Regions from separate parts of the Klebsiella sp. WOUb02 genome, predicted to be linked through region 1. Evidence: predicted binding sites of a transcription regulator. Region 1 holds the regulator's gene; each other region holds the start of a gene.
The links. The regulator CRP, encoded in region 1, controls carbon source genes, mostly activating them, when cyclic AMP is high. The targets are predictions, from matches to a motif close to ATGTGANNNNNNTCACAT.

Region 1 (3,120 bases):
CGATAAGCGTATCGATAAGCCTGGCGACGATAAACTGTTCGCCGTTGAGCGTTAGCAGCTGCAGGGTATACACCGCCGTGACGGTAAAGCCCACCATCGCCCAGCCGTAGCTCTTGCGAATAATCAGATAGCTCAATAGCGTGATAATCAGCATCGCGGTCAGCGTATAGCCCTCCGGGACGTGGAAGTGCAGCGTCAGTCCGGCAATCACCAGGCCGGCAAGGGTCCCTGCCGCCCGGTGGACGATGCGGACCCGCGTCGCGCCGTAGCCGTTCTGGGTAACGAAGAGCACCGTCATCAGGATCCAGTAGGGTTTGGGAAGATTTAGCGCGCTACCCATCAGGCTTGCGGCGGTGAGCATCACGCAGATGCGGGCGGCGCTGCGCAAAGCCGGCGATTTATAAGAGAGATAGCTTTTTAGCGCAGGCAGCAGCGGCAGGCGCCGCTCCTTATCGGCCATTAGGTTACGCGCGTACAGCGGCCGCTGGGTGCGTAGCACCCGGGCAAGGCGGCCGAAGTGCCATGCGCAGAACTGCCCGACTGGGTTGTCGGGGTGCTGCGAGGCAATCTTCTCCAGCGCGCCGATCTGCTTATCCATGTTAAAGCGCTGCGGATAGCGGTGGTACAGGATGTCGTCCGCCAGTACCCTCAGCCGCGCCGCGACGGTTTGCGCATTCCAGCGGATTACCGCTTCAGCGTGGCTGCGTTCGACCAGCTTCTGCACCTCTTCCGGCTGATGCAGGCTGACGGAAATGTGCTCCTGGAGATCGAGGGCAATCTGAAACGCCCGCAGCAGGCGCTTATGATCGTTACGCTGATTGGCCGCCAGCATATGCATCTGCTGGTAGCACAGGGTGATCAGATCGACGACCTTTTGCTGGCGGGTCAGCAGAGGAGGCAGCGAGGTTGCCGGGTCGATATGCTGGGTCAGCAGGCTGTATTTGGCTTCACAGTAGTTGGCCAGCTCCCGGTAGAGCAGGCTGAGCGATTCGCGCAGCGGCTGCTCGCGCCATAGCCAAAACCAGAACCAGTTGAATAGCCCGTACCACAGCGTGCCGAGCGCGTAGATCAGCAGCGGCTCCCAGACCGGCATATTGCCGGCGAGGCTCAGGGTAAAGATGGCGGCAATCAGCGAGGCGGGCAGCAGCCTCGCGTGCAGCGAGCTGATTTCCGCCGTGACGCCAAGGAGCAGGGTCAGGCCGCTGAGAATTAAAGGGAGCGGGATATCATGCTGGAGAAGGAGCTGAACGATCAGGCTGCAGCCGGCAAAAAGCGAGCCGCCAATAATCAGGCGTTTAAAGAAACGTTTATGCGGCGTATCAAGACCGGCGACGTTGCAGCATGCGGGAACCAGCGAGAACAGCAGGCCCTGCTGCAGATGACCGAGAAGGAGGCCAATTGCGACCGGCAGACACAGCACCAGCGTTTGCCGCAGTGCGTAGTTGACTTCCGGGTGGTAAATCAGCCTGCGCCACATAGAGGGAAAACAGAAACGGCGTATTGCGGGAGCAATACGCCGTTTTATCAGCTTAACGCGTGCCGTAGACGACGATAGTTTTACCGTGGGCGGAGATCAGATTTTGATCTTCCAGCATCTTCAGAATACGGCCAACGGTTTCACGCGAGCAGCCGACGATCTGACCGATTTCCTGACGGGTAATTTTGATTTGCATACCGTCCGGGTGAGTCATGGCGTCAGGCTGTTTTGCCAGGTTCAGCAACGTCTGGGCGATACGGCCGGTGACGTCAAGGAAGGCAAGGTTACCGACTTTCTCAGAGGTAACCTGCAGACGGCGGGCCATCTGCGATGAGAGACGCATCAGGATGTCCGGGTTAACCTGGATCAGCTGACGGAATTTTTTATAGGAGATTTCGGCCACTTCACATGCGGTTTTCGCACGTACCCAGGCGCTACGCTCCTGGCCTTCTTCAAACAAGCCTAATTCACCGATGAAATCGCCCTGGTTGAGGTAAGAGAGAATCATCTCTTTACCTTCTTCATCCTTGATGAGCACAGCCACAGAGCCTTTGACGATGTAGTACAACGTTTCTGCTTTTTCACCCTGGTGGATCAGCGTGCTTTTAGATGGGTACTTATGAATGTGGCAATGAGACAAGAACCATTCGAGGGTAGGGTCTGTTTGCGGTTTGCCAAGCACCATGCGCGGTTATCCTCTGTTATAAGCTATCTCCGGGTGCCGACACTACACGGCATCCGGGCATGCAATCGTATTGTTTCCCTATGCCTGGGAAGCTGGCTGGTGATTTTTCTGCAGCCTGTAATGTGAATTCCTCTGCATACATGCAGTACATCAATGTAATACTGTAGCATCCTGACTGTTTTAGCATAGCTTTTGCCGCATGTCTCCTGGTGTCTCGCTTCAGCATGATGCAGGTCGCCTTCCGTTGCCAGATTTGTTATGTGCGCGTAATCTGTCAGGAAAATTGCAACCTTGGAGTTAAGTTTTATGCAAGCTCGTGTGAAATGGGTCGAAGGGTTAACCTTCATTGGTGAGTCGGCTTCCGGCCACCAGATTTTGATGGACGGCAACTCCGGGGATAAAGCGCCGAGCCCGATGGAAATGGTGCTGATGGCCGCCGGCGGCTGCAGCGCCATCGACGTGGTCTCAATTTTGCAGAAAGGACGCCATGATGTGACCAACTGTGAGGTGAAGCTGACCTCTGAGCGTCGGGAAGAGGCGCCGCGCCTGTTTACCCACATCAACCTGCATTTTATCGTCACCGGCCGCGAGCTGAAGGATGCGGCCGTTTCGCGGGCGGTGGACCTGTCGGCGGAAAAATACTGCTCGGTGGCGCTGATGCTGCAAAAAGCGGTAAATATCACGCATTCGTACGAGGTTATTGCGGGCTAAGCCGAATGACCAGCCCGTCGCCCCGGTTTGCGTCGCCGCCGGGGTTGCTAACGGCTTAACCGATCTTTTTCCCCGCCATCAGCCGTTCAACCAGCGGCGCCATGATCAGCTCCATCGCCAGCCCCATTTTGCCGCCCGGCACCACCAGCGTGTTGATATGCGAGATAAACGACCCTTGCAGCATCGCCAGCAGCCACGGGAAGTCGATATCCTGCAGATTGCGGAAGTGGATCACCACAAAGCTTTC
Region 2 (3,120 bases), 260 kb from region 1:
GCGCGAGAGCACGACCTCTTTGCCGCTGGCCGTTGCCGCCAGCATCAGCAGCACCGCCGCGGCGTTGTTATTGACGATGCAGGCGTCTTCCGCGCCGGTCAGGCGGCACAGCAGATCTGCCAGCGCGCGATCGCGGTGGCCGCGCCCGCCGTCGTCGAGGCTGTATTCAAGGGTAACCGGCGCCCGCATCGCCTGCGCAACCGCCTCCACCGCGACCTCGGCCTGGATCGCGCGGCCTAAATTGGTATGCAGCACCGTTCCCGTCAGGTTGAAAACCGGGCGCAGCGCGCTTTCCATCGTCTGCGCCAGCCGCCGTTCGGCCTCCCGCCCCCAGTCGCCGCACCAGTCGGGCAGCGCGTGGCTCAGGCGGATATGCTCCCGCGCCAGCTCCAGCATCTGGCGCAGCAGGGCGACAACCTGGGCGTGGCCGTATCGAGCCAGCACGGACGAGAAAGCGGGATCGCGGAGCAGACGGTCGGTGGCCGGAAGTTGGGTATAAAGCGCGCGAGTATCGGTAGTCATGAATGAGCCTGGCGATAGGTTATTTTCCCCCCTCCCGACGGGAGAGGGAGTCAACAATTGAGCGGCAATTGTAACGCCTGCGCGCGGAAACTGTTACCCGCCTGGGTCAACTCCTTGGCGGTTCCGTGCGGGCAAAACTGGCGCGCTGAAAGAGCGCCTCAACCAGCGCAATCAGCCGAGGCCGCGTCGCGCACCAGCCCGGCGCCACGCGGCGGAAGTTAAGATAGGCAATGGCGCAGGCCGCGGAGATCGACGCCAGGTTAATCTCATCCCCGCGCAGGGTGCCGTCGGCCGCGTAGGCCTCCAGCGCATCCAGGCCGCGAGCCACCTTCTCGCGTTGGCGCAGCAGCTCCGTTTCCGACTGCTGGGCCGGCGGACGCGCCTTTTCACGCACCAGTGCCTGCGCCGCCTCCATCACGCCGTCAGCCAGCGCCTCCAGCTGCCGTATTTTCAGCGCCGCCTGCGGCTCGGTCGGCAGCATATCCGGCATCACGCCGAGCAGTTCCAGATATTGCGCAATAATCGGCGAGTCGAACCAGCACTCGCCGTCGTCGGTCACCAGTACCGGCACCTTGCCTAACGGATTATATTTCGCGACGCCGCTGGTTTCGCTCCAGGGGAATTCATTGACGAACTCGAAGGGAATATCTTTTTCCAGCAGTATGACGGAAATTTTGCGCACAAAGGGACTGGTATAGCTGCCGATCAGTTTCATTGCCTGCTCCTTTCGCCAACAAAAATCTAAGTATGGTTCAGGCGCGGACAAAAGGCAGGCGGGACGTCGCGGCAATCAGCCCTGGACGTTATACAACCGATCCGCATGGGCCAACGCCGGCCCGCGAAATCTGCCTGAGATCACAGGCGCTAAAAACAAGCGCCGATATTTTGTGACAAACATCACATATAAAAAATTATTATCAGATACAAAATTGTGACATTTATCACATTAAATCGCATTTTCGGCCGCAAATTATCCCCCGGACGCTTTTTTGCACAGCCATTATGTGACACAAATCACTATATACACCTCACGATCGCCTATATTCACGTGACACAGATCACATAAAGACCCGGTCACTGGACAGTTCTACGATTCAGTGCCAGATTTCGCTTTATCAATCAGGGTCCGGCTTCCTCTGCCGCCACATTAACAACAAGCCTCAGGCTTTTAGCCTACGCGATAAGCAAAACAGAAAAAGGGGTGTTTTATGTCATCCGATATCAAGATCAAGGTGCAAAGCTTTGGTCGTTTCCTTAGCAATATGGTGATGCCAAACATCGGCGCGTTTATCGCGTGGGGTATCATCACCGCACTATTCATTCCGACAGGATGGCTGCCGAGCGAAACGCTGGCGAAGCTGGTCGGCCCGATGATTACCTACCTGCTGCCGCTGCTGATCGGTTACACCGGCGGTAAGCTGATTGGCGGCGAGCGCGGCGGCGTGGTCGGCGCGATTACCACGATGGGCGTGATCGTCGGCGCCGATATGCCGATGTTCCTCGGCGCGATGATTGCCGGTCCGCTGGGCGGCTGGGCGATTAAACATTTTGACGGCTGGGTAGACGGTAAGATTAAGTCCGGCTTCGAGATGCTGGTGAATAACTTCTCCGCCGGCATCATCGGGATGATCCTCGCGATTCTGGCGTTTCTCGGCATTGGCCCTGCGGTTGAAGTCCTGTCGAAAATTCTGGCGGCGGGCGTTAACTTCATGGTCGTGCATGACATGCTGCCGCTGGCGTCTATCTTCGTAGAACCGGCGAAAATCCTGTTCCTCAACAACGCCATCAACCACGGTATCTTCTCGCCGCTGGGTATTCAGCAGTCCCACGAGCTGGGCAAATCAATCTTCTTCCTGATTGAAGCGAACCCGGGTCCGGGGATGGGCGTGCTGCTGGCGTATATGTTCTTTGGTCGCGGTAATGCCAAGCAGTCCGCGGGCGGCGCGGCAATCATCCACTTCCTCGGCGGTATTCACGAAATCTACTTCCCGTACGTGCTGATGAACCCGCGTCTGATCCTCGCCGTTATCCTCGGCGGTATGACCGGCGTGTTCACCCTGACCATCCTCAACGGTGGCCTGGTGTCTCCGGCTTCTCCGGGCTCCATCCTGGCGGTGCTGGCCATGACGCCGAAAGGCACCTATTTTGCTAACATCGCTGCGATTATCGCCGCTATGGCCGTCTCCTTCGTGGTCTCCGCCATTCTGCTGAAAACCAGCAAAGTGAAAGAGGAAGAGGATATCGATGCGGCAACCCGCCGTGTGCAGGATATGAAGTCCGCTTCCAAAGGCGCGGCGACGCCGCTGGCCGCTGGCGATGTCGCTAACGACCTGAGCCACGTGCGCAAAATCATCGTTGCCTGCGACGCCGGTATGGGTTCCAGCGCCATGGGCGCAGGCGTGCTGCGTAAGAAAGTACAGGATGCGGGACTGAGCAATATCTCCGTCACCAACTGTGCGATTAACAACCTGCCGCCGGACGTCGACCTGGTGATTACCCACCGCGACCTGACCGAACGCGCCATGCGCCAGGTCCCGCAGGCTCAGCATATTTCGCTGACCAACTTCCTCGATAGCGGCCTGTACACCAGCCTGACCG
Region 3 (3,120 bases), 570 kb from region 1:
CGCTGGCCCAGGCGGCCGGCCGCCCGGGGCACCGTCGCGACGCGCTTGAGTATTGCCGGGCTCCAGTGCTGTTCGCCGACGGCCACCAGCTGCGCTACCAGCGTTTTCACATCATATATTGCCATCAGCTGGCGCAATAACGCCTGCGCATCTTCCCCGGCCTGCGTGACCGGCAGAGACGGGGGATTTTCCTTAGATAAATTTTGCGGCATAACCTCAACCAGCTGGACACTTTTCGCAGAGATTACCACAAATAGCGCAGGCAGTTTTAAGCCTGTGGATCAAAGCGGCGCAAAACCGCCTCATCCAGCGCGGTGGGATCACCCTGCAGCTGCTGAGCTGAGCTTCGCCATAAACTGCACCAGGAAGCGGGCGTTGTGTTCCGCCATCGCTTTTCCTTCATCGGTTTGCATCGTTTTTGGCAGGCTCAGCAGCTTGCACTGGAAATGGTCCAGCGCATAGGTGCGATCGTCCAGACTGCGCCGGTCGGCAAAAGGATCGTCAGCGTCAAACAGGATATTATTCAGCGCGCCGGAAACCGCGAAAACGCGCGCCAGGCCAATCGCGCCCAGGGACTCGAGCCTGTCGGCATCCTGGACAATCTTCGCCTCTTCGCTGAGGGGAGGAATACCGGCGCTGAAGCTATGCGCCTCAATGGCGTGCAGCACGGCAGGATAGCGGTCGACGGGAAAATCGGCAAAAGACGACTGCAGAATGCTTTGCGTCTTTTTCGCCGCCATCACCGATGAGCGGCTGCGGTCGGGGTGGTTTTTGGGCAGGCTCACAATGTCATGAAAGTAACAGGCGGTGAGGATCGCCAGACGGTCAACCTGCCGGCCAGCGGCCAACCGCTGGGCGGTGCCCCACACGCGACGAAAATGCGAAATGTCGTGCGCGGAGTCGCCCTGCGAATGATGCTCTATCAGCCAGGTTTCAAATCGTTGCTGCCAGTCAACCAGTTCCATACGCGTTCCTTTGAGAGAAGGTAGGCTGCGAGCATAGCAACTTTAATCCTGATGTTCATATCTCCGGCTATCAGGCCGCGTATACCAGGCGATGGCCCCAAGGGCTAACCCAACGATGCCGAGGACAAGAAAGCCCAGCAGCGCGCCCAGCCATTTCCCCGTCGTCGAACCCAGATCCCCGTCAACGCCCGCGCCTGGCAGGCTTTGAATATGTCCGACAACCCACCAGTAGCGCGCCATCGCCCACAGGAAATAGCCGCAGAAGGCGTAAAACGCCCATAGCGCCAGCTTCCCGGCGGGACTCCGTTTCGCTTTCTCTTCCATTCAACTGCTCTCCTTTCTTCAGTAACGAAACGTCACCTTAAAATGAAAAATGTGATTAAAATCACATTATACAGCGAAGTTTGCCATCAGGCACCCGTAACCTCGGGTGAAGTACGCTCGACGAATCAAGGTCGTCCGCAGCGCCTCTTATCTACTCCCGATCGATAATATGCCCAATCACGCCGGCATATTATTCCCGACAACGCTCGATTTAATCTCTTTTCAATGCCGACTATTCTTCCACGAAATAATTCAGCGTCCATGATGGATAATTATCACCCGAACTTGTATGAAGCGATTAAACATAAACATTATAAATTTTATAATGAACGTGAACCTCTCAAATAAACAAATAACTCACTGTTATAAAAGACAATAAATAAGATCAATGACTCAACAATGAACGATAAAATATTAATATAAAGAATTAAAATGAAACATTTTGCAATATTATATATAATTTAATTACATTTTTAATTTAAATAAAAATGAACCTTCGCAGATAGTATCTATTTTGCATTTCAGCAAGACTCGTTGACATTCACATTAATTATAAATAAAAGGGAATATATAATGAAAAGAAAAGCACTGGCAATTCTGGTGTCGTCCTTATTAATCTCTGGGGCCTCTAGCGCAGCGGAAATCTATAATAAGAGCGGTAATAAAGTCGATTTTTACGGCAAAATGGTCGGCGAGCATATTATGACCGATACCGACGAAGGCAATCGCAACTCTGAAGACACCTCCTACGCGCGGTTCGGCGTTAAGGGTGAAACGCAGATCAACAGCGATCTGATCGGCTACGGTCGGTTTGAGTACAATATGAAAGCTAACCGGCCAGAAGGCGATCAGGGCAGCGCGACCCGTCTGGCCTTTGCCGGTTTAAAATACGCCAGTTACGGCTCATTTGATTATGGCCGCAACTACGGGGTGGTATACGACGCCGCAGGCTACACGGATATGCTGGTTGAGTGGGGCGGAGACGGTCTGGTGCATACCGATAACTTTATGACCGGCCGAGCCAACGGCGTCGCCACCTACCGCAATACCGACTTTTTTGGCCTGTCCGATGGGCTGAACTTTGCTCTCCAGTACCAGGGTAAAAATACCAACCGCGATCGTCTGAAAGCAAACGGCGACGGCTACAGCATGTCCGTTGACTACAGCCTCGACGGATTTGGTTTTGCCGCCGCCTACGGTAATTCCGACCGTACGGACGAACAGACCGCCGACGGTAAAGGTGAAACGGCGGAGGTCTGGAGTATCGCGGCGAAATATGATGCCAATAGCCTGTATACGGCCGTTATGTATGCCGAATCACGCAATATGCTGCCGATGGAAAATGGCCTCATCGCCAATAAAACGCAGAGCGTTGAAGCCGTCGTGCAGTACCAGCTCGACTTCGGTCTGCGCCCTTCCCTGGGCTACGTCTACGCGAAGGGTCAGGATCTCGGCAACGACAGGCGCGGCAACGCAGAGATCATGAACTACGTTGAGCTGGGTACCTGGTACTACTTCAACAAAAACTTCAACGTCTACACCGCCTATAAGTTCAATCTTCTCGATGAGAAAGACCGCGTTGTCACCGGCGCGGCGACTGATAATCAGTTCGCGCTCGGCATCACCTATCAGTTCTGATGCCGCCTCACCTACCTAAGCCCGCCTCGTGCGGGCTTTTTTTTGTTGGCCGCCGCCCGACAGCAAATTCGGAGACGGCCTAATGCGCAATCGCCGACGGTGGCACATTTTTAAATGAGCGCGACCGCGGATAACGTCACACGACTTAGCTCACAAAATGAAGGAGATACTGGCAAACTTCTACCTTGAACAA
Region 4 (3,120 bases), 370 kb from region 1:
GATTTTCGGAATAATAAGATCCCCGCGCAGCATGCTGCCACCGAGCATTTGCGTCTTTTCCGTCAGCCAGTTGACGATCCGCATCGCCATCACATCCATCGAGTACTCAATCGCCGGGATGGTCGGAATACCGGGCAGCTGTAGCGATCCCGCCAGGCTAAAAACCATCACCTTTTCCGGCACCGCGCGACTGAACGCCTGCAGCTGCGGGACAACCCGCTGCGCCTGCTGCTCATCGGCAACCAGCAGCGCATTGAAATTCAACGTTGTGGCGTTGCTCACCAGCTCCTGCACCGCCACCGAAGGCGAAATGCTGTCAAGGAATACCAGGTTACGATTAAACGGCAGGAAGTTTTTCTCCAGCGCATGCTTGTAGCCCAGCAGCACCTGATCGGCAAAGCCGCTCCCCTCGGGATGGATAAGCGCAATCTGACGTCGCCCCTGGCTAATCAAATAGTTACAGGCGGTTTCCGCGGCAAAAGCGTGGTCAAACTGAATGCTGTTCGCCCCTTCGCTCTCGAGGCAGTCGATCAGCGCCACGTCCGGCCGGTCGATATTCAATGGAAAGCGGGCGCCGATAATCAGGATATCGTCGCACAGGCCGCAGCTGAGCTCTTCAAGCGAGTTCATCACCCCATCGCGGGTGTTCGCAAAGCGCAGCAGGAGATGCTTTTGATGCTGGCTGAGCTGTTTTTCCAGGGCATACAGATAGCTGGTGGTTTGGTTGATATTATCCTGCGCGCAAATCACCCCGATGCAGCCCGTGCTCTGGCTGAACAATGATTGGGCAATCATATTTGGCCGGTAATTGAGTTCTTCAGCCGCCTGCAGTACCGCCTGACGACTGGCCTCTTTGACTCCGCGAGAACCGCTCAATACGCGTGAAACCGTGGCCTTTGAGACGCCAGCCAGCCGTGATACATCGTTGATTGTAGACATCATTCTCCCCTGACAGGGTCGGGCCGATCCCTGTAAATCTTAAAACCTGAATCGCTTCAATAGTAACCAACGGCAGTATATCCGTTTCCTTTTTTATTTGGAAACCGACTTTCCGTTTCATGGAAAATCATCGCAGAAACCACGGAATTATGTGAGCAGAATCTAATTAATCAGCCCTTACCCCGTTAGTTCTTGACGGTTATCACAGTTCTGTTTTTTATAAATGGAAACCGGTTTCCGTCTGATATCAAATCATCCACGCAATAACTTTTTACATTTCGAGGATGAGTGCCGATGTACAAGATTATGCTGTGCTGCTCTGCGGGGATGTCCACCAGTCTGCTGGTCAGGAAGATGGTTGATGAGGCGAAGGAACGTAACCTGCCGGTGCAGATAGACGCCTACGGCGTTTCCGAATTTGACATGCAGTTTCCGCAATACCAGGTGGTGCTGCTCGGGCCCCAGGTAAAATACATGCTGAAAACCTTATCTGAGAAAGCCGCCTCCCTGAATATTCCGGTCCAGCCGATAAACGCGATGGACTACGGAATGCAGCGGGGAGATAACGTCCTGGATTACGCTCTGTCGCTGATAGCAGCGGCGCATTAAGAGGTGTGCAAATGAGTTCTCTGTATCAGTCCATGATTGCCGCGATCGAGCAATCTATTACTCCGCTGGCAGGACGCCTTGGGCAGCAGAAATACGTTATCGCCATCCGCGATGGCTTCACTGCCGCATTGCCGTTTATGATCATCGGCTCTTTCATGCTGGTATTTATCTTTCCTCCTTTTTCGCCCGACACCACCAACGGTTTTGCCCGCGGCTGGCTGGATTTCTCACAGCAGTATCGTGAACAGCTGATGCTGCCGTTTAACCTGAGCATGGGGGTCATGACCTTCTTTATTTCCGTCGGCATTGGCGCCAGCCTCGGCCGCCAGTTTCAGCTCGACCCGGTGATGTCCGGCCTGCTGGCCTTTATGGCCTTCCTGCTGGTCGCGGCGCCCTACGCTGACGGCAAAATTTCCACCCAGTATCTGTCCGGCCAGGGGATCTTCACCGCTTTAATTACCGCCATCTACTCCACCCGCATTTACGCATGGCTGAAGCGGAATAATATTACTATCCGCCTGCCCAAAGAGGTGCCCACCGGCGTCGCGCGCTCGTTCGAAATCCTGATCCCGGTGCTGGTGGTGATCGGTACGCTGCACCCGCTGAACCTGTTTATCGAAGCGCAGACTGGTATGATCCTACCGCAGGCGATTATGCATCTGCTGGAACCGCTGGTGTCGGCCTCCGACTCCCTGCCGGCAATTCTGCTCTCGGTGCTGATGTGCCAGATTTTCTGGTTCGCCGGGATCCACGGCTCGCTGATTGTGACCGGGATTATGAACCCGTTCTGGATGGCGAACCTGTCGGCAAACCAGGCGGCACTGGCCGCTGGTGCCGCGCTGCCGCACGTTTATCTGCAGGGCTTCTGGGACCACTATCTGCTGATTGGCGGCGTGGGCTCGACGCTACCTCTGGCTTTCCTGCTGTTGCGCAGCCGCGTGGCGCACCTGCGGACTATCGGCAAAATGGGCATCGTGCCAAGCTTCTTCAACATTAATGAGCCGATCCTGTTCGGGGCGCCGATTATCATGAACCCGATGATGTTTATCCCGTTCGTGTTCGTGCCGATGATCAACGCGGTGCTGGCCTACGGCGCAACGCGTCTCGGCTGGCTGACTCAGGTGGTTTCGCTGACGCCGTGGACCACGCCGGCACCCATCGGCGCCTCCTGGGCCGCCAACTGGACCCTGAGCCCGGTAGTGATGTGCGTCATTTGCATGGTGATGTCTGCCGTCATTTACCTGCCATTCCTCCGCGCCTATGAACGCTCATTAATGAAAACCGAAGTCGAAAAAGCCAAAGGCGCCGTTCCGGTCGCTGAAACCGTAAGCCAGTAATAGTCGGGAAATACGCTCTCAGCGCTATTTCCCGGAGCGTCCGATAAAAATAACACCGTCATCAGGAGTAAGTATCCTCCGGCAGAGCCGGAGGCTTTAGGGGGAGCGCCTCAAAGGCGCCGACAAACCATGAGCCGCCCAAGGCGGCTGCTATACGTTCAGTTTCATTTGATCGTATCGTTCGTCTTCTCTCTCCTGGTTGCGTATGTATGCCCTGACCGTGGCTTCATCCAAA

Region 2: a site for CRP is predicted at 1,452-1,469, ahead of ABOC21_RS26090 (PTS mannitol transporter subunit IICBA). Genes of this name have one in related genera too.
Region 3: a site for CRP is predicted at 1,339-1,356, ahead of drpB (cell division protein DrpB). Genes of this name have one in related genera too.
Region 4: a site for CRP is predicted at 1,089-1,106, ahead of ABOC21_RS25590 (PTS sugar transporter subunit IIB). Genes of this name have one in related genera too.

What each region holds. Positions count from the first base shown of each region.
Region 1 covers NZ_CP170110.1:4,194,534-4,197,653, forward strand. Annotated here, with positions in the region: gene ABOC21_RS27355 (YccS/YhfK family putative transporter) at 1-1,477, opposite strand, end outside; gene crp (cAMP-activated global transcriptional regulator CRP) at 1,530-2,162, opposite strand; gene ABOC21_RS27365 (OsmC family protein) at 2,469-2,873, shown strand; gene ABOC21_RS27370 (phosphoribulokinase) at 2,929-3,120, opposite strand, start outside.
Region 2 covers NZ_CP170110.1:3,929,688-3,932,807, reverse strand. Annotated here, with positions in the region: gene selA (L-seryl-tRNA(Sec) selenium transferase) at 1-522, opposite strand, end outside; gene ABOC21_RS26095 (glutathione S-transferase) at 629-1,237, opposite strand; gene ABOC21_RS26090 (PTS mannitol transporter subunit IICBA) at 1,731-3,120, shown strand, end outside.
Region 3 covers NZ_CP170110.1:458,553-461,672, reverse strand. Annotated here, with positions in the region: gene ABOC21_RS08865 (DNA cytosine methyltransferase) at 1-212, opposite strand, end outside; partial or broken gene ABOC21_RS08860 (phosphohydrolase) at 269-965, opposite strand; gene drpB (cell division protein DrpB) at 1,008-1,289, opposite strand; gene ABOC21_RS08850 (porin) at 1,863-2,927, shown strand.
Region 4 covers NZ_CP170110.1:3,828,126-3,831,245, reverse strand. Annotated here, with positions in the region: gene ABOC21_RS25595 (LacI family DNA-binding transcriptional regulator) at 1-939, opposite strand, end outside; gene ABOC21_RS25590 (PTS sugar transporter subunit IIB) at 1,234-1,548, shown strand; gene ABOC21_RS25585 (PTS sugar transporter subunit IIC) at 1,560-2,885, shown strand; gene tnpA (IS200/IS605 family transposase) at 3,036-3,120, opposite strand, start outside.